DNA from 4 places in the Pseudobutyrivibrio sp. AR14 genome. Region 1 is predicted to be linked to each of the others. Evidence: predicted binding sites of a transcription regulator. Region 1 holds the regulator's gene; each other region holds the start of a gene.
The links. The regulator Rex, encoded in region 1, represses fermentation and respiration genes when NADH is low (regulators of the CRP and FNR family bind a similar motif). The targets are predictions, from matches to a motif close to ATTGTTAANTANTTAACAAT.

Region 1 (8,169 bases):
ACCATAAGTCATAAAAAAAGACTAAACTTTATAAAGTCTAGTCTTTTATAGATTTATTGATTTTCTTCAGCTGATTCAATAGACTCATCTATTTCATCAGAATCCTCTTTTGTCTCCTTAGAAACCGCATCTAAATCTACATCTTCTAAGTTAACATTAGATAGGTCTGCGGCCTCCTCCTCAGAAGATTTCTTAGCTGATTTATCGTCAGCTTTGTCATCAGCTGTACCAAGATAGAAATCCCCATTTTGTAAGTCGAATAAATTAAGAACTTCCATACCAAAAACATCATGCATATATGAGTAAATCTCTTTATTATTAATCTCTCGATTATGCTTTCTAATGACATTTTTCTTAAGCTGGACACGGATATCCTTTATCCAGTTAGTAATCTCCTCAGCCTCTTGAGAATTAGTGCGAAGCTTATCATAGCAATAATCCATGGAGGCAAGCATAAGCTGCTTATTGACCTCCTCTGTCTGATTAGGAATATCCATCAGCTCATCCTCTGCAGAAGCTATGCGTTCTTTACACTCTTCCAAGAGACGCTTATCATCATCAAGCTTCTTAGAAACCAAATCGGAAGTGCCTTCCATGTTAGACATAACAGAAGACATAAGATTCTCTTTGACTTTCTTTAAATCTTTCAGCTCCTTTTTAAGCTCTGCCTCTCTCTTTAAAAGGTCATTTTCTCTAGTTTCTAATTCTTTAACATTGCTAGGCTTGCCGCCTAGAGCAAACAATCTATGCCACTTTTGATCCAATATAAGCATTGGAACTTTTATTTTAGCAATTGCTGCAGAATAATCATGCTCCCCCATAAACTCACCTACTTATTCTTATGCTGAGTAATATTATAAGATAACTGCATTAAGCTATCAGACAAATGAACGTTTTCGATAACCACATCTGGAATATCATCCAAATCAACATGGGCAAAATTCCAAATTGCATGGACGCCAAGAGATACAAGCTTGAGAGCTGTAGCCTTAGCATTTGATTTTGGAAGGGTTAGCGCCGCAATCTCAACATCATTATTCTTAATGAATTCAGGAAGATCCTCTAGCATCTGAACAGGAAGATCTCTAACCATCTTGCCTTTGAGTTCAGGATTAACATCAAAAAGTCCAATTATTTTAAATCCAACTCGCTCAAATTTAACATATCCTGCTATGGCCTGGCCTAAATTACCAGCACCGATAACAATAACATTATGGGTGTCATGAACACCAAGTATATTACCAATTTCCTCGTGGAGATAAGCAACATTATAGCCATAGCCCTGCTGACCAAAGCCACCAAAATTGTTCAAATCCTGTCTAATCTGAGATGCGGTAACATGCATCCTCTTACTTAGATCATTAGAAGAAATTCTTTCCACACCATCATCTAATAATTCGCCTAAATAGCGATAATATCTAGGCAATCTCCTGATGACAGCCTGAGAAATCTTTTTATCCAAAGCGTAAGCCTCCTAAAATCTATTCAATAAATTAATTATAAAATCTGTCTAAAAGCATGTCAAGGATTTAACAATCCCCACTCATCGTACAATTCTTCAAGGCGAGAATCTATTTCTTTCTGCTTAGCGGTAAGCTCGTTAAGCTTGGCAGAATTGGTCATATTTTCAGGCTTTAAGAACTCCTCTTCTATAGCTGCCTTCTTGGATTCAAGGGTCTCGATTTCCTCTTCAATTTTAGAAATCCTGTTTTGAAGCTTTCTTTTTTCAGCTTCTATTCTCTTCTGTTCCTTATAGTCAAGCTTAGCTGCAGTCTCTTCTGAGGCCCCAAGGGATACAGACTCAGTCTGTGTTCCATAAAGCTGTTCTTTTTTAGCAATGTAATCATCGTAATTGCCCAAATACTTTATAAGCTTTCCATCAGAGAGCTCAAGAATCATATTTGCAGTTCTATTTACGAAATATCGATCGTGGCTGACATACAAAAGTGTACCGTCATATTCATTAAGAGCCTCTTCTAGCATCTGCTTAGAATCCATATCAAGATGGTTGGTAGGCTCATCGAGAATGAGTAAATTAGACTTGGAAAGCATAAGCTTTGCCAAAGACACACGTCCTCTTTCTCCACCGGACAAATCACTAATCCTCTTGAATACATCATCTTCAGTGAACATGAATGCAGCCAAGGTATTTCTTACCTTTGTTTCAGTCAAAAATGGATAGGCATCATGCAACTCACTAAAAATAGTATTAGTTTCAGTGAGCCCCTGCTGTTCCTGATCATAGTAACCCACAGTAACATTGACACCAAAGCGAATTTCTCCTGATTCAAAATCAGTAAGACCATTGATACACTTTAAGATAGTTGTCTTACCTGTTCCGTTATCACCTAAAATAGCAATCCTATCACCCTTGTGTACCTCAAATGATAAATCAGTGAAGATATTTTTATCCTCATAGGATTTTGTCACATGAGAAAAATCAAGAACATCCTTGCCACTTTCTTTTTCTATTTCAAGAGTAAGTCGCATCTTAGGCATGTCCTTATCAGGAGCATCCATCACATCCATTTTATCCAAAAGCTTTTTGCGGCTCTCTGCTCGCTTGATTGATTTTTCTCTGTTAAAAGACTGAAGCTTATCGATAACAGCCTTTTGATGTTCAATCTCTTTTTGCTGCTTCTCATAAGAGCGCTCATAAGAAATCATATAAATCTCTTTTTGCTGCATAAAGGCAGTATAATTACCGGTATAGACACTAGTCCTACCGTAAGACAAATCAACCACATGGTCAGCTATCTTATCAAGAAAATATCTATCATGGGCTACAATAATCACTGCTCCCTTGTATGAAGAAAGATACCCCTCTAACCACATAATAGATTTTAAATCCAAATGGTTAATAGGCTCATCTAAAAGCAATAAGTCAGGTGAAGAAGCCAGAAGTCTACCAAGAGAAACTCTTGTCTTTTGACCACCTGAAAGCTCGTTCATGCTCTTATCGAAGTCCTCTTGTTCAAAGCCTAATCCCTTTAAAATACCAATAGCCTCAGAGCGGAATGTATACCCACCCTGCAAATCAAACTGATGCTGTAACTTATGATAATCATCCATGAATTTAGCCATTTCAGAATTATCAATTGAACTCATCATACTTTCCATTTCAGAAAGTCTTTTTTCCATGGAAAGTAAATCTTCTCTAGCGCTAAGAACTGTATTTAAAATGTTAGAACTAAAGGCATCCTCTTGATACTGAGCAAGATAGCCCATTGTGGCATCTTTTTTCAGAGTAACTTCACCATCATCTGCCATTATTTCTCCGATGATAATTTTAAGTAAAGTAGATTTACCTGTACCATTGTTACCTACAATAGCTACTTTAGAGCCCTCATCAACAGTAAATGTCGCATCCTTTATTATATTGTCTTCACCGTATGATTTATATATATGAGATACGTTTAATAACATAGTATTATTCCTAAAAAAGAGCGCCTGACCAAAAGCCAGGCGCCAATAAATCTAAATAATTAATTACTGACAATCCTTGATTGAGAAGCTGATGCGTCCCATCTTGTCCTTGCCAAGGCAAACGACCTTAACAGTATCACCAAGTGTAAGAACATCCTCAACTCTATCAATTCTTTCCTTAGCAATCTTTGAAATGTGAACCATTCCTTCTTTACCAGGAGCAAATTCAACGAATGCACCAAACTCTTTGATGCTAACAACCTTACCTGTAAGAATCTGATCCTTCTCAAAATCAGTTGTAATGATTTCAATCATCTTCTTAGCTTCTTCCATCTTAGCAGCATCTGTACCGCAGATAGAAACATTGCCCTCGTCAGTGATATCAATCTTAACATCGCATCTAGCAATGATTTCGTTGATTGTCTTACCACGCTGTCCAACTACATCACCAATCTTCTCTGGATCAATTGTAAGTTGGATAATCTTTGGAGCATACTCGCCAACTTCCTTACGTGGCTCAGCGATTGCCTTGCTCATGCAGTTGTCCATGATGAAGAATCTAGCCTCACGACATCTTGCGATAGCGCCCTCAACGATTGGACGTGTAAGACCATGAATCTTAATATCCATCTGGATAGCTGTAATACCTTCTTTTGTACCTGTAACCTTGAAGTCCATGTCGCCAAAGAAGTCCTCAAGACCCTGAATATCTGTAAGAAGAACGAAATCGTCATCTGTATCGCCTGTAACAAGACCACATGAAATACCAGCAACCATAGCCTTAAGTGGAACACCAGCAGCCATAAGTGACATACATGAAGCGCATGTAGAAGCCATTGATGTAGAACCGTTAGACTCAAATGTCTCTGAAACGGCACGAATAGCATATGGGAACTCCTCTGTTGAAGGAAGTACTGGAAGAAGTGCTCTCTCAGCAAGTGCACCATGACCAATCTCACGACGTCCTGGACCACGAGATGGCTTTGTCTCACCTACTGAATAAGCAGGGAAGTTGTAGTGGTGCATATATCTCTTCTCTGTAACAAATGCATCAAGTCCATCGATCTTCTGTGCTTCAGAAAGTGGAGCAAGTGTTACAACATCACAAATCTGTGTCTGACCACGAGTAAACATTGAAGAACCGTGAACACGTGGAATAATATCAACCTCAGCTGCAAGTGGACGAATCTGATCAAGCTGACGTCCATCTGGACGCTTGTGATCCTTAAGAATCATCTTACGAACTGTCTTCTTCTCGTACTGGTAAATAGCCTCACCAAGCACTGCAAGCCACTCTTCGTTCTCAGCAAATGCCTCTTCAAGACGCTCAGTAATCTGACGGATATTCTCCTCACGAACCTGCTTCTCATCAGTGAATACTGCCTCTTCCATCTCTGCTGGAGGAACAAGCTCCTTCATCTTTGCAAAGAGCTCCTCTGGAATAGCACATGATGTATACTCATGCTTTGGCTTGCCACACTCAGCAACCATCTGCTCGATAAATGCAATAATTGTCTGGTTAACATCATGACACTTGTAAATAGCCTCAATCATCTTGTCCTCAGGGATGATATTAGCACCAGCCTCAATCATGATAACCTTTTCTTTTGTAGAAGCAACTGTAAGCTTAAGGTCACCCTTATCCCACTGCTCCTGTGATGGATTGACAATAAGCTCACCATCAACCATACCCATCTGAGTCATAGCGCAAGGGCCATCAAATGGAATATCTGAAATACATGTAGAAATAGCAGCACCAAGCATAGCAACAAGCTCTGGACGGCACTGTGGATCTACAGCCATAACCATATTATTAAGTGTTACGTCGTTGCGGTAATCCTTTGGGAAAAGTGGACGCATAGGTCTATCAATAACACGAGATGTAAGAACAGCATTCTCAGATGCCTTACCCTCTCTCTTGTTAAATCCCCCTGGAATCTTACCAACAGCGTATGTCTTCTCTTCGAACTCAACTGAGAGTGGGAAGAAATCGATACCATCACGTGGCTTATCTGATGCAGTAGCAGTTGAAAGAACTGTTGTGTCACCATACTGAATAAATGCTGCTCCATTAGCCTGAGCTGCAACTCTGCCGATATCAACACGAAGTGTTCTACCAGCTAATTCCATTGTAAAAGTCTTCATGGTTTTCTCCTTTAAATATACTTTATATTTAAGCTCGAACCCGAAACTACTGAAAACGAAGCGACTCCTATATCTTTCGCTCAGAATTCAGTGGCTTCGGATTGGGCTTTTACGCTAAACATTAGAAAACGAGCGGAGTAAAACTACTCCGCTCATATAGATTACTTTCTTAAGCCAAGACGCTCAATGATTGAACGATATCTCTCAATGTCAGTATTCTTAAGGTAAGCAAGAAGGTTTCTTCTCTTACCAACCATCTTCATCATACCACGACGGCTGTGATGATCACCTGGGTTAGCCTTAAGATGCTCTGTAAGCTCTGAAATACGAGCTGTAAGAACTGCGATCTGAACCTCTGGAGAACCTGTATCACCAGCTGTTCTAGCATACTCATTGATAATCTGCTGCTTCTTCTCTTTTGTAATCATTTTATTACCTCCTAAATTGTAAATATGCCGTAACTAAGGTGAAGGTCGGAGTGTCCTAAACCTGAGTCACAGTAAAAATAATACCTGAAATATATTAACACAGTATATTATTCTTGTAAATAAAGTCTTTCATAAATTATGAAAGGCTAAGTAACTCCTCAACAGAGTACTGAAGAACATTGGAAAGCTTACCACTATTAACATAAACAGTAGAGAAATCATAATTTAAAGCAAAATACACATTACAATTCTCATCACTGCAATTACCAATAGATATAAGAATCTCATTACCTCCAGCATCCTTAATAATGCACATAGGAGATTCTTGGCTAAGACCGTACTCCATAGCATCAGCTTCGTCATCAAGCTCAATTATATCTACAACTCTTATGTCACAAAGATAATTAAGAATCTTATCGATTCTGTCCCCATTAATCTCCATAGAAGGATCATCAACATAAATCCATTTATCATCCTTCTTTTCAAAATTCAAAAGGATGTTGTTAGCATCAGTAATAGAAAACTCATAGATTTCATCCTTAGGAAGGTATAAAATTTGTTCTCCATCATCAGTAATCTCACTAGCCTGATCAAGCTCTGCAGCGTGTGGAAATTCTACATCTTCAAGAACCTCTTCTGTCTCGTCAGTGGAAACAGGCTGTTTGTCATCCATATCATTTTCTGTGTGAGTCTTTTTAAAAATAAATATTCCAAATAAAACAATTAGCAAAACACCAACTGTTAATAAAGATATTTTTAAGATTTTTTCTTTGTTCTTAAGCATCATACTCTCCCAATGTATAAAACAATAGCAACTGACATAAACTGGTAAAATTAATTAATAACTAAAATGATTATAACTAAAAGCTATGTTATTTCATGTCATTTACGAAATGTTTCACAAAACTTTTAAATTTGCCAATCTGCTAATAATAAAAGCCCCGCAGGTAAATCCCACAGGGCAAAATATTTAAATTATCTATAGATGATATCATCTCTACCTGGTCCATTAGAAACCATTGTGATAGGGAATCCAATCTCTTTTTCAATAAACTCGATATATTTACGGCAGTTCTCAGGAAGATCCTCATACTTTTTGATACCGCTAATATCGCATTTCCATCCTGGGAGTGTCTTAAGTACTGGCTTAGCCTTCTCGAGCTTAGATGTAACAGGGAAGTCTGTTGTAACTTCTCCATCAATCTCGTAACCTACACAAACTGGAATCTCATCAAGGTAACCAAGAACATCAACCACTGTAAATGCTACATCTGTTGTACCCTGCATTCTACATCCATATTTAGAAGCGACACAGTCAAACCATCCCATACGACGAGGACGACCTGTTGTAGCACCGAACTCACCGCCATCACCACCGCGACGTCTAAGTTCATCTGCCTCATCACCGAAAATTTCAGAAACGAATGCACCAGCACCAACTGCTGAAGAATATGCCTTACATACAGTAACTACCTGCTTAAGCTCCTGAGCTGGGATACCTGCACCAATGCATCCATAAGGAGCAAGTGTAGATGAAGATGTAACCATAGGATAAATACCATGATCTGGATCCTTAAGAGTACCAAGCTGTCCCTCAAGAAGGATTGTCTTGTTCTCTTTGATTGCATTCCAAAGATAAGCAGAAGTATCGCATACATAAGGTGCAATCATATCTCTATACTCATGTAAAGTATCAAGAAGCTCTTCTGGAGTAAGAAGTGGCTTGTGATATAAATGCTCTAAAAGAACATTCTTCTGGTCACATGTACGGAGAACTTTTTCCTTAAGAAGATCCTCATCAAAAAGTTCCTGAACCTGGTAACCGATTTTAGCGTATTTATCTGAGTAGAATGGAGCGATACCGCTCTTTGTTGAACCAAATGAAGCCTTTCCTAATCGCTCTTCCTCATACTGATCAAAAAGGATGTGATATGGCATAACGATCTGAGCTCTATCAGAAACTAAAATCTTTGGTGCTGGAACACCTTTCTCAACGATAGAATTAATTTCCTTAATAAGAATAGGAATATTAAGAGCTACACCATTGCCAATGATGCTTGTGGTGTGATTATAAAACACACCTGAAGGTAATGTATGAAGAGCAAACTTACCATAATGATTCTTAATAGTATGTCCTGCGTTGGCTCCTCCCTGAAAACGTACAATAATG
Region 2 (8,169 bases), on a different contig from region 1:
AAGCGTGGCATACATTCCAAATGGAAAAGTAATTGGACTTAGCAAAATCGCAAGAATTGCTGACATGGCGGCAAAGCGCCTTCAGCTTCAGGAGCGTATCGGAAATGATATAGCAGAGATTCTGCAAATGGTGACAGGCTCAGAGGATGTGGCTGTATTTATTGAAGCAAGCCATTCATGCATGACAGCTCGCGGCATCAAAAATGCGGGAGCCCGCACTCATACTCAGACCTTAAGAGGTCGATTTAAAACCGACAGTGATTTACTTGCTAGATTACATTAATCGCGGTATTAGGAGGATTTATATAAATAATGAAAGCTTTAGTTTTAGTTAGCGGTGGAGTAGATAGCACTACTTGCCTTGGAATGGCTGTAAAGGAATACGGCCATGAAAATGTTGTTGGCCTATCTATTTTTTATGGACAGCGCCATGATAAGGAGATAAAGGCAGCAGATGCTGTGTGCGATTTTTATAAGGTAGAGCATATTACACTTGATTTATCTACAATGTTTCAGTTTAGTGACTGCACATTGCTTCAGCATTCTGACGGTGAGATTCCAGAAGAGTCATACGCAGAGCAGTTGTCAAAGACAGATGGCAAGCCAGTAAGCACTTACGTACCTTTTAGAAATGGACTTTTCCTTTCTAGTGCCAGTGCAATTGCACTTTCTAAGGGATGCTCAAAAATCTATTATGGAGCTCACAGTGATGATGCAGCTGGCAATGCTTATCCAGATTGTTCAGAGGCATTTAACAAGGCTATGAACACAGCTATTTACGAGGGTAGTGGCAAGCAGCTTGAAATTGTAGCACCATTTATCAGTCTTAACAAATCACAGGTGGTAATGAAGGGCCTTGAGATTGGCGTACCTTATGAGCTTACATGGAGCTGCTATGAGGGCCATGAGAAAGCTTGCGGAAAATGTGGTACATGCATCGACAGAAAGGCAGCATTTGAGTTAAACGGGGTAAAAGACCCTATAGAATATGAAAATTAATTATCGTAAATACGAAAGGAATCAATTATGGCAGATAGAGCAGCAGAGGGAACACTTACCCTTCTTGGAAACAAAAACAATGTATACCCAGATAACTATGCACCTGAGATGCTTCAGACTTTTTTAAACAAGCATCCAGAGAATGATTATTTTGTAAAATTCAATTGTCCAGAATTTACATCACTTTGTCCTATTACAGGGCAACCTGATTTTGCTAATATTATCATTTCATACGTTCCAGGTGAGAAGATGGTAGAGAGCAAATCTCTCAAGCTATATTTATTCAGCTTCAGAAACCATGGAGATTTCCATGAGGACTGTGTAAATATAATAATGAAGGATTTAATCAAGCTTATGGACCCTAAGTACATTGAAGTATGGGGCAAATTCACTCCAAGAGGTGGTATTTCAATCGACCCATATTGCAATTATGGTAAGCCAGGAACTAAATGGGAAGAAGTAGCATTTAACCGTATGGCAAATCATGATATGTATCCAGAAAAAGTAGACAATAGATAACTTATTGCATTAAGAAACCCCTTATTGAGTTTAGGTCAATAAGGGGTTTTGTTTAATTATTAAAATGATTAAAATGCACCAAGTATTTCCTTGGCATTGGCAATTCGCTCAGGAGTAGGAGACTCAACACCCTCGAGACGGTATGGAATGCCAAGCTCAGCGTATTTTGGAACACCGAGACTGTGGTAAGGAAGAACCTCAACGCGCTCTACAGTCTTAAGAGTATCGATAAACTCGCGTGTGCGATGTAAAAGCTCATCGTTGTCACTGCCTCCTGGCACAAGTACGTGGCGAATCCAAATACGAATACCCATATCTGAGATTTCCTGAGCCATCTGAAGAATATTGGCATTGTCAACACCAGTAAGCTTCTTGTGCTCCTCAGGATCGATATTTTTAATATCAAGCATTACAGTATCAGTAACGCTCATAAGCTCTTTCCATTTGCTATAAAATGGCTCTTCGTGAGTGAAAGGCTGGCCTGCAGTATCGATGCAAGTTGTGATTCCTTTTGCCTTGGCTTTCTTAAATAAATCCAATACAAAATCAATCTGAAGAAGTGGCTCGCCACCGCTGACAGTGATTCCACCGTCCTTTTTCCAATATGGCTTGAAGCGCATAGCCTTCTCAAGTACCTGATCAGCAGTATACTGCTCACCCTGATGCTCAGCCCATGTCTCTGGATTGTGACAAAAAGCACATCTCATTTTGCAGCCATTTAAGAAAATCAAATATCTAACGCCTGGTCCATCAACGGCACCAAAGCTCTCAAACTTATTAATGTATCCTATAATTTCACTCATATCGTACCTCGTTCTAAAATCCACGACTCGTCGTGAGTAAATATATAAGCACTATAGATACGCTTGCGCCCCATCTAAGAAACGAGGACTCATCAAGGTCTTATAGTTGCTTATATATTTATTCACTGGAGTCTTGATTAAAATAAAAGCCTAGGTGGATAAGGATACATATTAAGCTGACCTTAAAGCACCGTCCCTACTTAGAGGGCATCATAGATGGCCTCTTATGTAGGGCAACGAGTGCGTCAAGAGCGAAAGCGCGTCAGCGAATATGTATCTTATGCACCGTAGGCTGTAGACTAGCCAAAGACTAGCGGTTTATTAAAGAGCCTCGTGGCATGTACGTGCGATAACGTCAAGCTGCTGAGTCTTTGTTAAGTCGATGAACTTAACAGCGTATCCTGATACACGGATTGTGAAGTTAGCGTACTCAGGCTTCTCAGGATGCTCCATAGCATCGATGAGCTTTTCCTTACCAAATACGTTAACGTTAAGGTGATGAGCACCCTGATCGAAGTAACCATCAAGAACGTTAACAAGGTTGTTTACGCGCTCTTCCTCAGAGTGACCAAGTGCACCTGGGTTGATTGTCTGTGTATTAGAGATACCATCAAGTGCCTCTTCGTATGGAAGCTTAGCAACAGAGTTAAGAGAAGCGATAAGACCGCTCTTCTCAGCACCGTATGCTGGGTTAGCACCTGGTGAAAGTGGCTCGCCTGCTGGTCTTCCGTCTGGAAGAGCACCTGTAGCCTTACCGTATACTACGTTTGAAGTAATTGTAAGGATAGATGTAGTAGGCTCTGAATCTCTATATGTATGGATGTGACGAAGCTTGCTCATGAATGTGCGGAGAAGCCATACAGCGATCTCATCAGCTCTGTCATCATCGTTACCGTAACGTGGGAAGTCACCTTCGATCTCGAAATCTGTAGTAACACCATTCTCGCCACGGATAGCCTTAACCTTTGCGTACTTGATAGCTGAAAGTGAATCTACACAGTGTGAGAATCCAGCGATACCTGTAGCAAATGAACGGCGTACGTGTGTATCAATAAGTGCCATCTGGCATACTTCATAGTAATACTTATCATGCATGTAGTGGATCATGTTAAGTGCTCCAACATACATGTGAGCTAACCAATCCATCATCTGATCGAACTTGTGCATAACCTCATCATAGTCAAGGTACTCAGATGTGATAGGTGTGTACTCTGGTCCAACCTGATCGCCAGACTTCTCATCGATACCACCATTGATAGCGTAAAGAAGACACTTAGCAAGGTTAGCACGAGCACCGAAGAACTGAAGCTCCTTACCTGTCTCTGTAGCAGATACACAGCAGCAGATTGAGTAATCATCGCCCCATGTAACTCTCATAACATCATCGTTCTCGTACTGGATAGAAGATGTGTTAACTGAAATCTTAGCAGCGTACTTCTTGAATGACTCAGGAAGACGGCTAGAGTACATAACTGTAAGGTTTGGCTCTGGTGAAGGTCCCATGTTCTCAAGTGTGTGAAGGAATCTATAACATGTCTTTGTAACCTGGTGACGACCATCAAGACCGATACCACCAACCTCAAGAGTAGCCCATACTGGGTCACCTGAGAATAACTGGTTGTAAGACTCGATACGAGCGAACTTAACCATACGGCACTTCATTGTGAAGTGATCGATGATCTCCTGAGCCTCAGCCTCTGTGATAACGCCGTTAGCAAGGTCACGTGTAAAGTAGATATCAAGGAATGTAGAAACACGACCTACTGACATAGCAGCACCGTTCTGAGTCTTGATAGCTGCAAGGTAACCGAAGTATAACCACTGAGCAGCTTCCTTAGCGTTAGCAGCTGGCTTAGAAATATCGAAGCCGTAAGAAGCAGCCATTTCCTTCATGCCCTTAAGAGCGTTGATCTGGTCTGTGATCTCCTCACGAAGCTGGAAGTCATAACGTCTCATACCCTGACGGTTTGTGTTAGCGAAGTCGATCTGCTTCTTCTCGATAAGGTAATCAATACCGTAAAGAGCAACTCTTCTGTAATCGCCGACGATACGTCCACGACCGTATGTATCTGGAAGACCTGTAAGGATCTTGTTGTGACGTGCCTTCATGATCTCAGGTGTGTAGATATCGAATACACCCTGGTTATGTGTCTTATGATATACTGTAAAGATTTCGTGAAGCTTCTCGCTTGGCTCATAGCCATACATCTTGCAAGACTGCTCAGCCATCTTGATACCACCGTAAGGCATGAATGCTCTCTTAAGTGGCTTATCTGTCTGAAGACCTACGATCTGCTCGAGATCCTTTGTCTCCTCTGCGATGTAACCTGGGCCATAAGAAGTAAGAGATGAAACAATCTCTGTCTCCATGTCAAGTACGCCGCCCTTAGCACGCTCAGCTGCCTGAAGCTCCTGGAGCTTGCCCCAAAGAGTGTTAGTAGCCTCTGTTGGATCTGCTAAGAATGACTCGTCTCCATCATATGGAGTGTAGTTGTTCTGGATGAAATCACGTACGTCTACGTTATCTTTCCAAACGCGACCTACGAATCCGTTCCATTGTGCGAAATCGTGATTTGCCATTTTATTATCCTTTCATTGTTTAAGGTTTATAGTTGTGAGCTAGTGGGGTTGTGTTAAAATTTTATCAATCAAGTTAGATAAAACTAACACCTTAGCTCATATTCACTATAACATAACTCTGATAAAAATTTCACAATGTATTCGAATAAATACATAATAAAAATGTATTTATCTAAATACAAAAAAATATAGGCAATAAACAATAGTTGGTGGGGAATATTCCATATGAACTAGGCGGATTTTAACTACTATATTAAAAGAGGAGACAAATTTTATAAAAAGTATTAAATTAATACTTTACTAATATTATTTTTTATGATACATTATCACTGTGCTTAAAATGTTACTAAAAAATAATTAATTTAAGGAGTAAAAATATGAAAAAGAAATTAGCTTTAATGCTAGCAACAATCACAACTGTTGCAAGCCTTTTCACAGGTTGTGGAGAGAAAGATGTAACTGGTAACTACGTAGCTACTTTGCGCTTCGCAGATTTAACTGATTTTGAAGACTCTGATGTAGAATCTATGGAGGAGATGGGAATTGATCCAAATACTCTTTCTTTTGATGTAAAACTTAATATGACAGACGATAAGAAATTTGATATGTCATTCGATACTACAGAGTTTAAGAAAGAATTCCAGAATGGATATACAACATATTTAAATGATCACATTGATGAAATTATTGATATGGCTCTTGCTGAATATGGTATGACAGTCGATGATGTAACAGATGAGGTGGCTATTGCAAATAATTATGAGTCTGCTGATGCTTTCCTCGAAGACATGAAGTCTCAGACTATTGAACAGACACAGCAGGCTATGGATGAGTACCTTGACGGAATCATTGAAGAAATGGAATCAGAAACTGTCTCAGGTACATACAAAGTATCTAAGAATACTGTTGTCTTTGTTGTTGAAGATGGTGATGAGTCAAGCCTTGATAAGGGAACAATCAATGATGATGGCTCTATCAAAGTTGTTTCAGAAGCAGACGGTAAGGAAGTTACATTTGATTTCCAGCTTCAGAAATAGTTAATAGATGAACAATATTTAAGGGATTGCTTCGGCAATCCCTTTTTTACTATTTTTTATTTTCTTCTTCAATTTTCTCGGAGAATGTTCCCATGTAAACATTTCCTTTGCCAAGTAAAAATTCCAGGTCGTCCATGAAGGCCTTTGTCTTCGGATCCTCCTCAAAGCCCTTGGACTTGATTTCTTTTAAGAACTGCTCCCCAAGCTTTGACTTGATGATGTAATCCTTGTCTTCGATTTCATCATTGAAGCTTCGATTCTTGACGTACTCGCCACGGAATTTCTTGTATTCAGCAGCCTTGACACCATCGTAAACCATCTGGTCCTGCTCGATGATGCGGATGCATTTGAGCATGTCCTCAGCATCGGATAGGGCGTTGTGCTCAACAAGTCCGCCTAGACCACAGATAGTCTTCATATCTGCAAGGGAAAGATTGGCGTCTAATCCACCTGTAATATCGAGGCTGACTTCCTTTTGGATGTTTTCAAAGGTGCTGATGAACTTAGCAACACTTCTTTTAAGTGGCTTCTCAAGAACTCGAGACTCGAAGTCTCGCTGGAAGCTATTTTTGTCTCCACCCCAGACGCATATTTTTCCAACCTGATATGCCTTTATGCGATTGATGAGCTCCGTCATTACCTCCTCATAGGTAGGGGCAAACTCTAGCTCCTCATTGGTAAGACCTGTAAGCTCTGTGATAAGTGGTGGGAGCTTATGGCCAGGGCGAAGCTGAACAGTAGAATAGAATCTATCAAGCTCCTTGTGCTCTGGGTTGGTGATAATAACACCAACTGAAATGACATCTTCGATAGAACTCTTTTTATATCGGGCGCTTAGATACTCGGCGTCCAAAAAGGCCTGATTCTTGCCCTTGAAACCTGCAGGTGCAGTCTGGCTAGGACCTTTAACTTTTTTCGATTGTGATTTATTCGAGTTTTGCTTGTCCAAAATTATCTCCATTTATAAAACATATTTGATGATTCATTGTACCATGTAAACCTCTTAAATGTAAAATGAACACCCTGTTATTTATAGAAGATTTAAGGTATAGTAAAAAGCGTAAGAAATTAACGGGAGGTCAGTATGGCTAAGGAAAAATGGAAAGCGGGAAATATGATTTATCCTCTTCCGGCAGTGCTTGTTACCTGCAGGAGCAAATCAGGTGAGGATAATGTTTTTACAGTGGCTTGGACTGGCACAGTCTGCACCAATCCGCCTATGGCATATATTTCCGTACGACCTAGCAGATATTCTTATAACATGATTAAAGAGACAGGTGAATTTGTGATTAATCTCACCACTGAGGAGATGGCTAAGGCCACAGATTATTGTGGCGTCACCAGTGGAAGAGATGTGGACAAGTTTCAGCGCTGCGGTCTTCACAAGGAGGAGGCAGACGAGGTGAATGTCCCAATGCTTGTTGAGTCGCCTGTAAACATAGAGTGTAGAGTCCGTGAGGCCCATGAATATGGCAGCCATACCATGTTTGTGGCAGATGTCATTTGCGTACATGCAGATGAGAAATACATGAATGAGTCAGGTAGATTTGAGCTTGAAAAATCAAATCCCCTTGCATACTCTCACGGCACATATTTTGGATTGACTAGTCCGAAGGGGACTTTTGGATATTCTGTAAAGAAAGGAAAAAAGAAAAAATGAATAAGACAATAAAGGGGTTATTTGATTTTATAGGCAAGGGACCATCTCAGTTTCATGTGGTAGAGACTGAGCGTCAGGCATTTTTGGCAGCTGGTTTTCAGGAGCTTTCTGAGTCAAAATCATGGAAGCTTAAGGCTGGCAAGAACTATTTTGTCACAAGAAATGGTTCTTCAATCATTGCTTTTAGAATGCCTAAAAAAGAATATGAGAGCTTTATGATTATCGCTTCTCACAGCGATTCTCCTACATTTAGAATCAAGGAAATGCCAGAGATGAAGGAGGGCCACTATGTAAAGCTCAACACAGAAAAATATGGTGGAATGCTTATGGCTCCTTGGTTTGACAGACCTCTTTCTATTGCAGGTCGTGCTCTCGTTAAGGGGAAAAATGAGCTTCAGGTAAAGCTTGTGGATTTGGATAAGGATTTGTGCATGCTTCCTTCTCTTGCTATCCATATGAATCGAGAGGCCAATGATGGCTACAAATACAACGCGCAAAAGGATATGCTTCCACTTGTTTCAATGAATGAAAAGTTCAACCTAAAGGAGCTTGTGGCTAAGCACCTAGATGT
Region 3 (8,169 bases), on a different contig from region 1:
TGCAGCATTGATTGACCACATTGCGCTACTTTTCGTAATCGGCGTTGGTGTTGGTATGGCTGATGACCATGACGGTACAGGCGGACTGGCAGCCCTTGTATCATGGCTTATTATGACAACACTTCTTGGCACAGGTTTTGTCACAACTATCATGCCATCTATCGCAGAGAGTGCTGTTAAAACAATGGCCTTTGACAAGATTGTCAATCCATTTATCGGTATCATTGCTGGTATTATTGGTTCTATGTGTTACAACAAGTTTAAGAACACAAAGCTTCCAGATTGGCTAGCTTTCTTTAGTGGAAAGAGAAGCGTTGCTATTATTGCAGGTTTCGTATCAATTTTAGTTTCTGTTGTACTTCTTTTTGTATGGCCAATTCTTTTCTCAGGACTTGTAGCACTTGGTCAGGGTATTGCAAAGATGGGTATCGTAGGAGCTGGTATCTATGCGTTCCTTAACAGACTTCTCATTCCAACAGGTCTTCACCACGCACTTAACAATGTTTTCTGGTTCGATACAATCGGACTTGGTGATTTGACAAACTTCTGGGCAGGCAAGACTTCTGCTGATGTTTCTTGGGATTTAGGTATCTACATGTCTGGATTCTTCCCATGTATGATGTTTGGTGTTCCAGGTGCTGCTCTTGCTATGATTAGACGCGCTAAGACAGGCAAGAGAAAGCTTGCAATTGGTATTCTTTCATCAGCAGCTATCTGTGCATTTGTCTGCGGTGTAACTGAGCCATTTGAATTCTCATTCATGTTCTTGGCTCCTGGTCTTTATCTTGTATATGCACTTTTATATGGCATTTTCACAATCATCACAGGATTGGTTGGATTTAGAGCAGGATTCTCATTCTCAGGTGGAGCTACTGATGCTGTATTCTCTGCATCACTTCCAGCTGCTCAAAACACATGGATGCTTATTCCACTTGGAATCGCAGCTTTCGTAGTATTCTATTTAGTATTCTACTATGTGATTGGCGCATTTGATCTTAAGACACCTGGTCGTGAGGATGACGAGGAAGATTACGCTGAGATCGATAAGGATGCTAAGCTTTCAAACAGCAATTACGCTGTAGTAGCTGAAAAAGTATTAGAGGCTCTCGGCGGCAAGGATAATATTACATCTGCTGATTACTGTGCTACAAGACTTCGTCTTGAGGTAAAGGATCAGGAGGTAATCAACGAAAAGGCTGTTAAGGCCGCTGGTGCTGCTGGCATGATTCGCCCAGGCAAGACATCAGTACAGGTTGTCATAGGCACTCAGGTTCAGTTTGTTTATGACGAGCTCAAAAAATTATTGTAATTAAAATTGGTAACTGACCTTATAACGTAGAATGTACAAAGTGGCCCCAAGCATAGCTTGGGGTCTTTTTTTCTGTTTTATTATGCATAAAAAAAGGACCCTAGCTGGGTCCTAAGAATATTTTAGATTTTGATCTCAAGAGCTGAGAGAGTGCGCTTGTATTTTTCAGCCTTGAAGTATGAATCGTTTGCAAAATAATAGGTGTAGAGAACATCTAGTAAGATGAGTAGAGATATCTGTGGGGATATCTTGGTGCCAGTCTCTAGTTCGCTAAGGTAGGCTACCTCTACAACTTCATCGCAAATCTCTATAAGCTTTTTGTCCTTAGAGGAGGTGAAAAGAACCACTCTCGCTCCATTTTGTTTGGCCTTTTTGATACTGTCCATGACTACCTTGGTAGTGCCGCTGATGGAAAAGGCAAGGACCAGAGAGCCTCGCTTCACCAGTGATGCATTCATAGCAATCATCTGGGAATCCGTAATTGCGATAACATCAAGCCCCAGTCTCATAAATCGAAGCTGGAATTCTCTGGCAACATATCCACTAGAGCCCATGCCATACACAGGAACAGTGTACTCTGTGTTGCTAAGGCGGCTTGCGATGCGGCGCATTTGATCCTCGTCTATTAAATCAAATGCCTTGACCATAATGTCCTTATAGTTTTTCCGGACAGAGCGTGTGATGTCAGAAATTTCCTTCTCCTCCTTTTCGGTGAAGTAATCCTTGAAATCAAGCTCGTACATGTAGACGAATTCTCTGTAGCCCTTGAATCCACATTTTTTAGCAAATCTAGATAGTGTGGCCTCAGAAACGTATAGCAGGGTGGAGATATGCTTTGAGGAGAAATCGCTAATAGCGGTATTCTCCAGGAAGTAATCTGCTACGCCCTGCTCTGATTTGGTGAGGCTGGTATAAGCCTCCTCAATTTTATGTTTTGTTGAATCACCCTTTGCCATATTGTCCCCTCACAATGACAGCTTTAATCATTAAATCTGATTTATTAATTATAACAAAATCAGCCTGTTTGCCAAGGGCAATAGAGCCTACTGTGTGGTATATCCCAACAGCTTTTGCTGGATTTCTAGAAGCACATAAAATGGTGTCTTCAAGGGGGATATGCATTTCCTTTACTGCGGTAATCATGCAATCGTATAGATTGGTGGCTGAGCCGGCGATTGTGCCATCGTGTAGGGTGGCAAGTCGACCTTTTACTGTCACAGGCTGTCCGCCTAATTCATATTCTCCATCTGGTAGTCCGGTTGCACGCATAGAGTCGCTTATCATGATGAGACGCTCTGGACCAAATACTTTGTACATAAGATTTACGGCAGCTGGATATACATGGATTCCATCGCAGATAATTTCTGGAGTGACATTTTCATTTTCAGCTGCAGCACCAATTGGGCCAGGAGCTCGATGTGTAAATGGTGGCATTGCGTTAAATAAATGGGTAAGATGTCTTGCTCCACGGTCAAATGCCTGCTTGCAGGTATCATAGTCTGCAGTGGTATGGGCGATTGAGATTCTAGTCTCTTTTCTTGCCTCATCGATAAATTCCATAGCGCCATCCATCTCAGGGGCAATATCGCATAGACGAACTGCACCTCCGCTGGCTAAGTTGATTCTATGGAACATATTGATATCGCAGCGCTGAATATATTTAGGATTCTGGGCACCCTTTTTCTCAGGTGAGATAAAAGGACCTTCCATATTAATGCCATGGATTGTAGCGTGACCTGGAGTATCATTATCGTATATACGGTAATCCCTTACGGCATTTGCAATAGTAGTAAGAGTGTCTTCCGGATAGGTCATTGTAGTAGGAAGGATAGAAGTGACTCCGTGAGCAGCCTCATATTTGGCCATTTCCTTAAGAGCCTCTCTAGTGCCATCGCAAGCATCGTAACTCATACAGCCATGCAAATGTATATCGCAAAGACCTGGAATTACATAACAATCAGTGGCGTCTATTATCTCTTCACCTGCCTCAGAACTATTGGCAGATAGGGCATCACCTGTTGTTATCTCAGTGATTTTCCCATCCATACAGGCCACTGTTACCTGTTGAAATTTTCCATCTTCTAAAAAAACACTACCATTTATAATTTTCATTTTAGTTCTCCTTAATAGCGGCTATAAAATGTCTTGTTATATCCCTAGGTCTTGTTATAGCACTACCAACAACTGCGCTGTGGCAGCCTAAATCAAATGCCTGTTTTAACTGAGCTGGCTCCCAGATTCCTCCTTCAGCAATGACAGGAATATCTAGAGAATCTACAAGCTTTTTAAGCATGTCAAAATCTGGTAGCAAGCGTCCCTTTGTCTCCTTTGTGTAACCGGAGAGAGTAGTGCTTACTATATCAAATCCAAGCTCACTGGCATGGATGCCCTCATCAAAGGTAGAGCAATCTGCCATGAATAATTTGTTTGGATATTTTTTCTTTATTTTTTTGAAAAAAGCATCTAAGCTCTCGCCATTTGGTCGAGGTCTATTAGTGGCATCCATTGCAATAATATCGGCGCCTACTAAAACTAGAGCATCCACCTCAGCCTCAGTTGGTGTGATATAGACTTCGCTGTCGGCATAGTCCTTTTTAATGAGGCCAATAATAGGAAGAGTAGTACTTTTTTGGATTTCTGCTATATCAACTACACTGTTGGCTCTGATGCCTACAGCACCGCCTTCCTCAGCGGCAAGAGCCATTTTTGACATGATGAAACTGCTGTAAAGAGGCTCATCTTCTAAGGCCTGACAAGAGACGATAAGACCGCCCTTTATTTTATTTATAATTTGGTAATTATCCATGTTTGACTCCTTTGTAGTAAGAGTGTCTCAGAATGGTTGCCAGTTTTACCATAATTCCGTGACATCTATATTTTATATTATAGGTAAAAGCTGTGAAATTTCTCAATGTTTTACCAAGTTTATGAAAGTACTAACATCAAAAATGATTTATTGACTATTTTTTTGAAAGGCGTTTCAGAAGTCTTTGGTTTAATTGACGCCAAACTTTTGACCCCAATATAATGTGCTAAGAATAAGCTTATTGAAAAAATAGTGAGGAGTTTTGGAAATGAAAATATATGTAGTAAAAGATTATGATGCAGTGAGCAAACAGGCTGCTGAGATAATCTCAGATCAGATAAAAGAAAAGCAAAATAGCGTTCTAGGCCTTGCTACAGGTTCCTCTCCTATTGGAATCTATAAATTACTGGTTGAAAAATACAAGGCAGGGGCTATTTCATTTAAAGAGATTCGCACTGTGAATTTAGATGAGTATAAGGGGCTCAATGAATTAAACGAAAATAGCTACCACTATTATATGAATGACAATCTCTTTTCAAAGGTTGATATAAATCCTGCAAATATCAATATTCCAAATGGAATGGCGGTGAATGATAACGCTGAGTGCGCAAGATATGAGGAGGTTATCAAATCTCTAGGAGGAATTGATTTACAGTTGCTTGGCCTTGGAGAAAATGGACATATCGGTTTTAACGAGCCAGGCACTCCATTTAAGGTGAGAACACACGTAGTCGATTTGACAGAGAGCACAATTCACGCAAATTCACGTCTTTTTGAGAGAATAGAGGATGTGCCAAGACAGGCATATTCTATGGGGGTTAATACAATAATGGGTGCAAAGAAAATCCTTCTTGTGGTAAATGGAGCTAAGAAGGCTGACGCTTTGGCCAAAGTAATAAATGGTCCGGTTTCCACTGAGGTTCCAGGTTCAGTTCTCCAGACACATCCTGATGTAACAATCATTTGTGACGAGGAGGCAGCTGCAAAGCTGTAAAGCTGGCAGGGGTTTTACAGGAAATTTTGTTGTTAGGTAATATGTTGAATTGGTAAATCTCATGGGAAATCTAGGTGAGGGGAGCGCCATAATTAGGATTGACAAAGTTTTAACAATAGACTATTATAGATAACATGAGAAAAAAGTTGGGTATGACCCCAAAAAGAGGAGGATTACTATGAGCGAATTCAACAATTTAAAGCTTGAGGTTGCTGATGAGATTGCTGTTCTTACAATTTCACGTCCAGCAGCACTTAACGCACTTAACAGCGAGACTCTTGATGAGTTAAACGTTGCATTAACAGAAATCGAGGCTAGAGACGATGTAAAGGTACTTATCCTTACAGGCGGCCCAGACAAGAAAGATAATGCATTTAAGTCATTTGTTGCAGGTGCTGATATTTCAGAGATGGTTAACTTTACAGCAGCAGAGGCACGTGCTTTTGGTATGAGAGCATCAGTTCCTTTCTTCAAGCTCATGAACATGAGACAGGTTACAATCTGTGCAGTTAACGGATTTGCTCTTGGCGGTGGTTGCGAGATTTCTATGGCTTGCGACATCCGTATTGCATCTGAGAATGCTACATTTGGTCAGCCAGAGTGTGGTCTTGGTATCATTCCAGGATTCGGCGGTACACAGAGACTTGCTCGTCTCGTAGGTATGGGACGCGCTAAGGAGCTTATCTTCACATGTGATTCTATCGATGCTAACGAGGCATACAGAATCGGTCTTGTTAACAAGGTTGTTCCTTGTGAGGAGCTTATGGACACAGCTAAGGCTATGGCTAAGAAGATCGCTTCTAAGGGTAGCTATGCAGTATCTATCGCTAAGGCGGCTATCAACAACGGTTATGACATGGACATCAAGAACGCAGTTGAGATGGAGGCTAATCTCTTCGGTATCACATGTTCTACACACGATAAGGCAGAGGGCATGGGCGCATTCCTTGAGAGACGTGCTGCTACACTTACAGATTTCTAATTTTATAGAGACTTATTTAGGACCTTGCTTCGGCAGGGTCCTTTTTTTATGCTGGTAGGATTAATGGTGCTTAGGAAAATTGGATTTATTATGTTAGAATGGTTTCAGACTATATACGCGGGGGAATAATTGTGGTTTCATCAAAAAATGAACTGATAATTAAGGATATAAAAAAGGGGATTAACTCTGGCAAATATGCGCCAGGGCAGAAGATTCCTTCGGAAAATGAATTAGCTGAAAAGTTCGGTGCCAGCAGGCAGACTGTTAGAAAGGCTATCAGTAAGCTTACTGAGGAGGGCTTGCTTTATGCAAGACATGGCAGCGGCACTTTTGTGGCTGAGCGTATTCATAAGAGGAGCGGTACCAAAAATATTGCGGTGGTAACCACCTACATGTCTGATTATATTTTTCCAAGGGTTATCCAGGGAATCAATCAGGTGTTAAATGATAATGGCTACAGTATCCTGCTTAAGACAACCAACAATTCCAGAAAGGGCGAGGCCTGGTGCATGGAGGAGCTCCTTTCTAAAAATATTGATGGCATGATAATCGAGCCTAGTCAGAGTGCTATCAGCTGTCAGCATCAAGTGCTTTATGACCAGATGGATGCCATGGGAATTCCCTATGTGTTTATCCAGGGGTGCTATGAGGCTATGATGGATAGACCCCATGTAATGCTTGACGATGTAGAGGGCGGCCGACTGATAACAGAGCATCTTATACAGCTTGGTCACAGGAAAGTGGCAGGCATTTTCAAGGCAGATGACACCCAGGGGATACTTAGACACAAGGGTTATGTGAAGGCTCTGCAGGAAGCAGGCATTGCATATGACCCTGATATGGTGATTTGGTATCACACCAAGGACAAGGGGCAAAAGCCACTGGAGGGACTCCTTAGAATATTTGAAAATGGCAGGAGCTGCCATGCGGTAGTTTGTTACAATGACGAGATTGCCGCTGATGTAATAAAGGGACTTTCTGTTGCAGGAAGAAGTGTTCCTCATGATATTTCAGTAACTGGATTTGACAATTCACTGCTTGCCCAGAGCAGGGGGATTACCACAGTTGCCCATCCTCAGGAGGAGCTTGGTAAAAAGGCGGCTGAGACCCTGCTTGGACTTATTGATGGGACATTAAGCAGAAAGGATGCCCAGGTGCTTCTTATGCCAGAGCTGGTGGAGAGGACCAGCACATTGTAGGTGCTCCCATTGGATAAAAAGCAAGAATTGCTCATTTGAATCAAACTTGTATATGTGTTTTTAGACTTGTACACGAGCATAAATCCTATAAAAACAGTATATTTTTAAAAGATAAATACAACTTGTATCTATATGTGTACAAGTTGTATTATTTTTTATATACAAGTTGTTGTTCTCGGTGATAAATGTATCGGGATTGGCGGTCTAAGCCATGCTGGGAACAGAGAAGGATTTAACGGAGGGTAATTTTATGAAGACACAGCTTAACTACAAGTTTTGGTTCTGTACTGGTTCTCAAGACCTTTACGGAGATGAGTGCCTTTCACATGTTGCAGCACATTCAAAGGAAATTGTTGAGTGCTTAAACAAGTCAGGCAAGCTTCCATTTGAGGTAGTATGGAAACCAACAATGATTACAAACGAGGTAATCAGACGCACATTTAACGAGGCTAACAATGATCCAACTTGCGCAGGTGTTATCACATGGATGCACACATTCTCACCTGCAAAGTCATGGATTTTAGGACATCAGGAGCTTAGAAAGCCACTTTGCCATTTACATACTCAGTACAATCGTGAGATTCCATACGAGACAATGGATATGGATTTCATGAATGAGAATCAGGCAGCTCACGGCGATAGAGAGTATGCTCATATTCTTTCAAGAATGGGTATCGAGAGAAAGACAATCGTAGGTTACTGGCAGGATGCTGAGGTTCAGGAGAAGCTTGGTTCATGGATGCGCACAGCAATCGGTATTGTAGAGTCAAGCCACATCCGTGTAATGAGAGTTGCAGACAACATGAGAAATGTTGCTGTTACAGAAGGCGACAAGGTAGAGGCTCAGCTTAAGTTCGGTTGGGAAGTTGATGCTTATCC
Region 4 (8,169 bases), on a different contig from region 1:
GCACCCATAGCAAGAGCCTCACGAAGCATATCATCAGCCTTTGGAAGACCCATTGTTACAACTGTTACCTTTGCACCTGTCTCATCCTTAAGACGAAGAGCAGCCTCAAGACCTGCCTTGTCATCTGGATTCATAATTGCGAGCATTGAAGCTCTATCAAGAGTTCCATCTGGGTTAAACTTTACGCCGCCCTTTGTATCAGGAACCTGTTTAATACATACTACGATATTCATGTATTTAATCTCCTTTAACTAAAAAAGTGTTAATTACTTGAGCATTGCGCCAGAGATAACAAGTCTCTGAACCTCAGATGTTCCTTCGTAAATTTCTGTGATCTTAGCGTCACGCATCATACGCTCAACATCGTACTCTCTTGTATAACCGTAACCACCGTGAAGCTGTACAGCCTTTGTAGTAACAGCCATAGCTGCCTCAGCTGCGAAAAGCTTAGCCTCAGCTGCCTCGATAGAGTAGCTTGTTCTGTGATCCTGTGTATAAATGTCCTTTGTGCATGCAGCATTGTATACAAGATACTTAGCAGCATCCATACGAGCCTTCATATCAGCAAGCTGGAATGCTGTGTTCTGGAATGCAGCGATTGGACGACCAAACTGCTTTCTTTCCTTTACGAAATCGATTGTTGCATCGATTGAGCCCTCGCCAATACCAAGAGCCTGAGCAGCGATACCAATACGTCCACCATCAAGTGTGTGCATAGCGATACCAAATCCCTTACCTCTTGGTCCAAGGATGTTATCCTTTGGAATACGGCAATCCTGGAAGATAAGCTCGTATGTAGAAGAAGCACGGATACCCATCTTCTTCTCCTTTGTACCGAATGTAAATCCTGGTGTGTCCTTCTCAACGATGAAAGCTGAGAACTTCTTAGACTTACGTCCCTTAGCATCCTCAACGATATCTGTTACAGCGAATACGATGTAGATATCAGCTTCCTTACCGTTTGTGATGAAGCACTTAGAACCGTTAAGTACCCAAGAATCTCCATCCTCTACAGCCTTACACTGAGCACCCTGTGCATCTGTACCAGCACCTGGCTCTGTAAGTGCGAAAGCACCAAGCTTCTTACCACTAGCAAGTGGAACTAAGAACTTCTGCTTCTGCTCTTCTGTACCATATGTAAGAATAGGATCGCAGCAAAGAGATGTATGTGCTGAAACGATAACACCTGTTGTACCGCAAACCTTTGAAAGCTCTTCTACACACATAACGTATGTAAGAACATCACAGCCCTGTCCGCCGTACTCCTTTGGAATTGGAATACCCATGAAACCGTACTTCATCATCTTCTCAACGTTTTCACGAGGGAACTGCTCTGTCTCATCAATTTCCTGAGCAAGTGGCTTTACTTCGTTCTGAGCAAACTCTCTGAACAACTGTCTAGCCATCTCATGCTTTTTGTCTAATGTAAAATCCATGATCTGAATCTCCTTAATTTTATTAACAATCCATTGCCCTTAGTTGATCTCCCGCCCGTTACAGCTACAAGCCTAATGATTTCTCCGCTCGACTACATGTCTCGCTTGAGAAATATTAGAGCTTGTTGCTTACAGGCTATTTAAGCTCTTTGAGCAATGGATCTATATAAACAATTTAAAGCCTCATCTGGCTTATTAACGTAACGAATTACTGTGCATCTACTGCTGTCTTTGTGCGATCTGCGTTGTATACGTAGAATCCCTTACCAGACTTGCAACCAAGGTTGCCACCGCGAACCATCTTACGAAGAAGTGGGCAAGCACGATACTTGCTGTCGCCTGTCTCATTGTAAAGAACATCCATGATAGCAAGGCAGATATCAAGACCGATGAAATCACCAAGCTCAAGTGGTCCCATTGGGTGGTTAGCACCAAGCTTCATAGCAGCATCGATACCAGCGATATCAGAAACACCTTCCATCTTGATGAAAGCAGCTTCGTTAATCATTGGGATAAGGATACGGTTAACTACGAAACCAGCAGCCTCGTTAACCTGTACTGGAGTCTTTCCAATCTCCTCAGAAATCTTAACGATCTTGTCAACTGTCTCCTGTGGAGTGTTAACGCCTGCAATTACCTCAACAAGCTTCATTCTGTCAGCTGGGTTGAAGAAGTGCATACCGATCATTGGACGGTTAAGACCGTTACCAATCTCAGTAATTGAAAGTGAAGATGTGTTTGAAGCGAAGATGCAATCAGCCTTAGCAATCTCATCAAGCTCCTTGAATGTAGTCTTCTTAACTTCCATGTTCTCGAATGCAGCCTCAACGATGAGGTCACAATCCTTGCAAAGGTTTTCCTTAAGGCCTGGAGTAATCTTAGCTAAGATAGCATCTACAGCTGCCTGCTCCATTTTACCTTTCTCAACAAGTCTTGCATAACCCTTAGCAATCTTGTCTTTTCCGCCTTCAGCCCACTCCTGCTTAATATCGCAAAGAGCTACTTCATAACCATCAACCTGAGCAAATGCCTTAGCAATACCCTGGCCCATTGTACCTGCGCCAATTACGCCTACTTTCATTTTTATTCCTCCTAATATTTTTAGTACGCTCCAGCTTATACAATCTTCAAAGCTCCCGCAGGCCACCTCCCATACTCGGGTAAGGAAACCTTCCCGCCCGGTGTAGGCCCCTTCCTTACCCGGCATGGGGCCTTCCTGCTCGCGCTTTTGAAGATTGCTTAAGAAGCTGTCGCTCACTTAAATTTTTTAGTTTGTTGAATAATATAAATATTCAAAAGTCGCTTATCGTCTTAACGATTAGCCTTCGTACTTCTCGATGATTGTAGCACAACCCATACCACCACCGATGCAGAGTGTAGCAAGACCCTTCTTGTACTCTGGATTGTGAATCATATCGTAGATAAGTGTTACGAGGATACGAGCACCTGAAGCTCCAACTGGATGTCCAAGAGCGATAGCACCACCGTTTGGATTAAGCTTCTTAAGATCGAAGCCAAGATCCTTACCTACTGCAACTGACTGTGCAGCAAATGCCTCGTTTGCCTCATATACATCAAGATCATCAATTGTAAGACCAGCCTTAGCAAGAGCCTTCTTTGTTGCTGGAACAGGACCAACACCCATGATCTCTGGAGCGCATCCGCCAAGTGCACCAGCTACGAAAGTAGCGAGTGGCTTAACACCAAGCTCCTTAGCCTTCTCCTCTGACATAACAACAAGTGCAGCTGCACCATCGTTGATACCAGAAGCATTACCAGCTGTAACAACTCCGTCTGGATATAAAGCCTTAAGCTTTGCAAGACCTTCGATTGTTGTACCAGGTCTTGGGCCTTCGTCTGTATCGAAGATAACTGTCTCTTTCTTCTTCTTGATTTCGATAGGAACAATCTCATCCTTGAATGCACCAGACTCGATAGCTGCGCAAGCCTTGTTCTGAGAGTTAACTGCGAACTCATCAAGCTCTTCTCTTGTAAGCTTCCACTGCTCAGCTACATTATCAGCTGTCTTAATCATATGATAGTCATTGTATGCATCCCAAAGAGCATCCTTAACCATTGTATCTACTAAAGCGCCCTGGCTGTTTGATGGCCAAGTCATTCTATAACCATAACGTCCGTTTGGAAGTGCAAATGGAGCGAGTGACATGTTCTCCATACCACCTGCTACAACTACATCAGCATCACCAGCGATGATCATCTGTGCTGCCTGGTTAACACAGTTAAGACCAGAACCACAAACAACGTTTGTTGTAACTGCTGTTGTCTCGTTTGGAAGACCAGCCTTGATAGCTGCCTGACGAGCAACGTTCTGTCCTAAACCTGCCTGGATAACACAACCCATGTATACGTGCTCTACGTCCTCTGGCTTGATACCAGCTCTCTTAACTGCTTCCTTAATTACTGTAGCACCTAAGTCAACTGCTGGAATTGCACTGAGTGATCCACCCATAGTGCCGATTGCTGTTCTACATGCACTAGCAATAACTACTTTTTTTCCCATGTTTCTTTCTCCTTTTTAAGAAATACTTTTTTGTTTCCGGTGACTAACATCTAATAATTCTTCAAAATTACGTTGTACAAATTAGACAAATTGCTTTGCGAAAATCTGTTAATTTTTTAACGAACATTCCTCAAAAAAATAGACCTCAGTACGCCGCCGTTGTGAAAATATTAACATAACTGACTTTAAATTACAATCAAAAATTTCGTCATTATTGTATAGACAATGACTTTTTTCTGAATATTCTTCTTCCTTTTAGCCAATTCTCACACTCTGCTCGTTAAAAAATTATCAAGAAACCTTGATTTTTCGTTTAAATGGAAACTTTTCCTGCAAAAATCAGTTTCTAAATTGTGTCTATCAGCGTGAAAATTTTAATTAAATTCATACACGCCAAATCCCTACAAACCTTGAATATTCAAGTTTTTTGCAACAAAAAAGAACAACTGCCGTTAACTGACAGTTGCTCCATCTGTATTCTTGGTGTTTAAAGGTAGCGTGACCTTCACACAGAATTCGTAATCTTTTGCTTCTATTGTAAAATCACCATGGTTATCATTAACATTCTTTCTTATATTATTAATCCCAAAACCATGATTTTCTTTGTCTAACTTCGTAGTCTCTATAGCATCAATATCATCTATTCTTTCGTAAGCCATAGAATTTCTCACAGTCAACTGAGCATATTTATTACCTTCCCTTAAATGAATATGTATATATTTTTCCCTGTCTCCAGCAATGTGCTTTTGCGCCTCAATGGCGTTTACAATCATATTTGAATAAATAGAAGAGAGAGCAATCTCATCAATGAGGATAGGCCTCATCAACCTTCCCTCTAGCCTTAGCTCTATATCCTTATCTAAATGCTCCGCATAATAATTAGTCAGAGCATCGATTATCGTATTTCCGATACTATATCCTTTGTTTACCAAAACGCTGGTCTTATCATACAACTTCTCGATATACTGCTTCAGCTCATCGTAATTACCGTCATCCATTAGACTCTTTAGGCAGATCATATGATTATTCATATCGTGACGATATTTTTTTGTCTCCGCTTCCTTATCCAGTAACGATATATAATAATTTTTCTGAGTCTCGTATAATTCTCGCTCGGCCTTAGCATATTCCTGCACCTTTTCAACCAGCCACTTCTTATATAGGATATTGATTTCTAAAAGCAACAAGGACAAGGCGGCAATGGAAGTGACAACTCGTGCAAAAATTCCTTTGAAATATGATATCTGTATCAAATTGTAAATACTGAATATACATATAAATATATCCAGGCAGCCGATTGTTATTACATAATCTAAAAATTTGCCGACTTTCCTTCTTCTTTCATTAATAAGGGATTCTAAAAATCTCTTTGTCAAAAAGCCAAAAATCAATACAATAGAAAGCTCCACCAGATTATTTAAACATACATCAACGCACTTATTTCCTATATGAAAATATGCTCCATCTGGAAAAAATGCTTTTATAGAAAGAATTATACAGTTATTAATAAGAAGCACTAAAACAGTAGATTCTATTTTCGATACAATGCTACTGTCTATTATCAAAAATACAATTATATATACTAGAAATAGCTCTATTAGGCATAGAGAGCCGTATGATATCTTGTCCTGTAAAAATCCGCTTGTTGCTATTGCAGCTAAAAATCCAAACGCAATAAAGCGCTTGTTTTTCATCTGCAAATTTGCACATTTAATTATCCATATTGCTTCTGTAAGCAAAAAAGCAAACTCAATCAAGGACATAAAAAAATTCATATCAGCCTCCAAAATTCAAGTCATATTCTATGTACGCCTTTTCAAAGCTAAGTAGCTTTCTTCTAGATATTGTCAATTTTTCTCCATTGGTCAATTCTATAATGTTTTTTGACACGCTTTTGATATTCTTAAAACCAACGATATATTGTCTATGTATTCTATAAAAAATCCTTTCATCCAATTCATTTTCTATTTGGTCTAATGAGACACTCTTGGTAAAAACGTTATTTGCCGTATATACCTCAACAGAGCCATTGAAAGATTTGATATATAAAATATCACTCTGCTTAACATTATATTTTATTCGATTTCGAAATAGCTCTAGGGTAGAATTTCCAACAGTTTTATTGATAGCAGAAACAATTGCCTCCTCTACCTCGCTCTCTCGTAAAGGTTTATTTAAATATCTATGGGCATTAAATTTAAACGCTTCACTGTAGCGCTTATCATTACTTGTGGCAATTATAATTTTACAATTCGGATTTACTTTATAGATACGATTTCCAGCACCCATTCCGTCCATCACAGGCATTTCCACATCAAGGAAAGCTATATCTATATCTTCTATATCGTGCAATAAGCCTGCTGCAGAATCATAAATCTTTAAAGCAAAGTATTCATCATCATCTCCATATAACTTTGTCAGCAAGGACAAAATCATCTTCTTTGTAGCATTACAAATTTCAAGCTCATCATCGCAAATCCCTATTGTCGTTCTTCCCATAGACAAATACCCCCTAGAAAATACAAACCAATATTTCATTTACGGTATAAGTATGGTACTAAGAAAAAGTTTCGAAATCAACTTTTTCGGGCATTTTTCGCAACAATTAATAAAAAAAAGAGGCGCAACAGCGCCCCTTTGTAATTTAAAGCTGACCAACATCACTCATATCGCATCTACCGCAAATAACAGTAAGATTGCCATTTCTCATTCGAATGTCGTCCAATAACTTCTTTTCCTCCAAGTCATTTTTCAGCTTAATTCTATATTCGATCTCATACATCGAGCCCATGTTGGTGGTGCGAACTGATAATAAAAGATGTGTTTTAGTGTACTTAGCGAATAAATCATCAAAGATTTCACTATAATCAAGATTCTCTGGAATTGTTATTCTAAGATCCTTTTCATTTGAATCTGCTTCCGCAAATTTGCAGACTGATAAGATAATATGAATAACACATATTAATACTGTAAATATTCCTGCCAAAAGCAACTCGCCTATGGCACAAACAATTCCAATTGCCATTGCAAAGAATACAAATCCAATGTCGCGTGAACTTCCCTGCAACGATCTAAATCTTACCAACGAAAACGCGCCTACAACACCAAGTCCTGTTCCCAGATTTCCATTAACCGCAAGCATGACTACGCATACTAGAACTGGCAAGACAATAAGTGTTCTCGCAAAATTCTTTGATGTCACTCCTGTTCTCATGTATGTAACAGAAATGATAATTCCTAAAACACACGCCACCAAAGCATACCCGATAGCTCCCCAAATTGATAAACTAGTATCTGTGCCTGATGACACAAATGCAGAAAAAAATGATTCCATTAGTCCTTCTCCCTTTTGCAAATTATTAGATTACTGCGCCTCCTAGAATGCTCTTAGCTTCTGCGCCTCTAGCAACTATACCGTCCGCTTCGGTAAGTAGTTGCTTCTTGTAAAAATTTCCGTATTTGGAAAACGAAATTGAGTAAATCTCATATTTTGATAGAAGCTTAGCAAACCAAATTGGCATAGAATCCGCAATTTTTACTTCCATTAACCTGTAACCAGGTGGCAAAAGGTAATCATTTTCATCATCCTTGTATAAAGTCAAATCAAATACGCGGCTGCGTATATCCTTGTCAAATGTGACTCTAAAATCAGGATCCTCTTTGCCAAACATAGCTATTCTGTCATACGCAATATAGCGTTTTGGTTCCAAGTCATAATGATTAAACAAGTAATCAATTTCTTTAAATATTTGATTTGGTTTGGATGGCAAAATTCCATCGATTAAAAACCTTTCGGCTTCTTCCATTGGAACTGCAACTCTCCGTTTGTTTACCAGACCTTTGTATTTCTTTTTAATCTCTAAAAAGCACATACTGTCATAGTCCGGTTCCCCATAGCAACGAACCCTAAACTTCTCCTTGTATTTTGGACCTTCTATGGATGTCCTAATGAGCTCATTACTCTTCGTGTCATAATATATGTTCCTAATAGTGTGAAGCCCATATACATCCATTTCCATATATTCTTCCAACTCTTTTTTGAACATATGATATGTTTTTTCATCCAACAAATATTTTTTCTCATATCTGTTGAATACAATTTGAATCTTGCTCATAAGACGTCCCCCTTACTTATCCACGCATCCATTCAAATATTTGCTGTCCCCATGCATCCATAATGTAACCCCCTTGCATTTTAAATATTTCTAGAGC

Region 2: a site for Rex is predicted at 4,951-4,970, ahead of pflB (formate C-acetyltransferase). Genes of this name have one in related genera too.
Region 3: a site for Rex is predicted at 5,207-5,226, ahead of BLP50_RS08285 (enoyl-CoA hydratase-related protein). Genes of this name have one in related genera too.
Region 4: a site for Rex is predicted at 4,234-4,253, ahead of BLP50_RS04325 (acetyl-CoA C-acetyltransferase). Genes of this name have one in related genera too.

The regions. Positions count from the first base shown of each region.
Region 1 covers NZ_FMUY01000001.1:242,380-250,548, reverse strand. The annotation lists gene BLP50_RS01155 (hypothetical protein) at 54-821, opposite strand; gene BLP50_RS01150 (redox-sensing transcriptional repressor Rex) at 830-1,462, opposite strand; gene abc-f (ribosomal protection-like ABC-F family protein) at 1,522-3,426, opposite strand; gene BLP50_RS01140 (polyribonucleotide nucleotidyltransferase) at 3,490-5,571, opposite strand; gene rpsO (30S ribosomal protein S15) at 5,733-5,999, opposite strand; gene BLP50_RS01130 (DUF4340 domain-containing protein) at 6,136-6,783, opposite strand; gene BLP50_RS01125 (adenylosuccinate synthase) at 6,975-8,169, opposite strand, start outside.
Region 2 covers NZ_FMUY01000004.1:157,769-165,937, reverse strand. The annotation lists gene folE (GTP cyclohydrolase I FolE) at 1-283, shown strand, start outside; gene queC (7-cyano-7-deazaguanine synthase QueC) at 313-999, shown strand; gene queF (preQ(1) synthase) at 1,027-1,518, shown strand; gene pflA (pyruvate formate-lyase-activating protein) at 1,587-2,321, opposite strand; gene pflB (formate C-acetyltransferase) at 2,643-4,901, opposite strand; gene BLP50_RS05160 (hypothetical protein) at 5,279-5,938, shown strand; gene BLP50_RS05155 (exonuclease domain-containing protein) at 5,988-6,887, opposite strand; gene BLP50_RS05150 (flavin reductase family protein) at 7,023-7,598, shown strand; gene BLP50_RS05145 (M18 family aminopeptidase) at 7,595-8,169, shown strand, end outside.
Region 3 covers NZ_FMUY01000007.1:109,337-117,505, forward strand. The annotation lists gene BLP50_RS08260 (PTS transporter subunit EIIC) at 1-1,309, shown strand, start outside; gene BLP50_RS08265 (MurR/RpiR family transcriptional regulator) at 1,432-2,265, opposite strand; gene nagA (N-acetylglucosamine-6-phosphate deacetylase) at 2,252-3,421, opposite strand; gene BLP50_RS08275 (N-acetylmannosamine-6-phosphate 2-epimerase) at 3,423-4,115, opposite strand; gene nagB (glucosamine-6-phosphate deaminase) at 4,384-5,109, shown strand; gene BLP50_RS08285 (enoyl-CoA hydratase-related protein) at 5,288-6,091, shown strand; gene BLP50_RS08290 (GntR family transcriptional regulator) at 6,223-7,290, shown strand; gene araA (L-arabinose isomerase) at 7,541-8,169, shown strand, end outside.
Region 4 covers NZ_FMUY01000003.1:216,633-224,801, reverse strand. The annotation lists gene BLP50_RS04340 (electron transfer flavoprotein subunit beta/FixA family protein) at 1-233, opposite strand, end outside; gene BLP50_RS04335 (acyl-CoA dehydrogenase) at 267-1,436, opposite strand; gene BLP50_RS04330 (3-hydroxyacyl-CoA dehydrogenase family protein) at 1,645-2,517, opposite strand; gene BLP50_RS04325 (acetyl-CoA C-acetyltransferase) at 2,755-3,957, opposite strand; gene BLP50_RS04320 (sensor histidine kinase) at 4,410-5,732, opposite strand; gene BLP50_RS04315 (LytR/AlgR family response regulator transcription factor) at 5,734-6,495, opposite strand; gene BLP50_RS04310 (DUF4956 domain-containing protein) at 6,602-7,291, opposite strand; gene BLP50_RS04305 (polyphosphate polymerase domain-containing protein) at 7,317-8,072, opposite strand.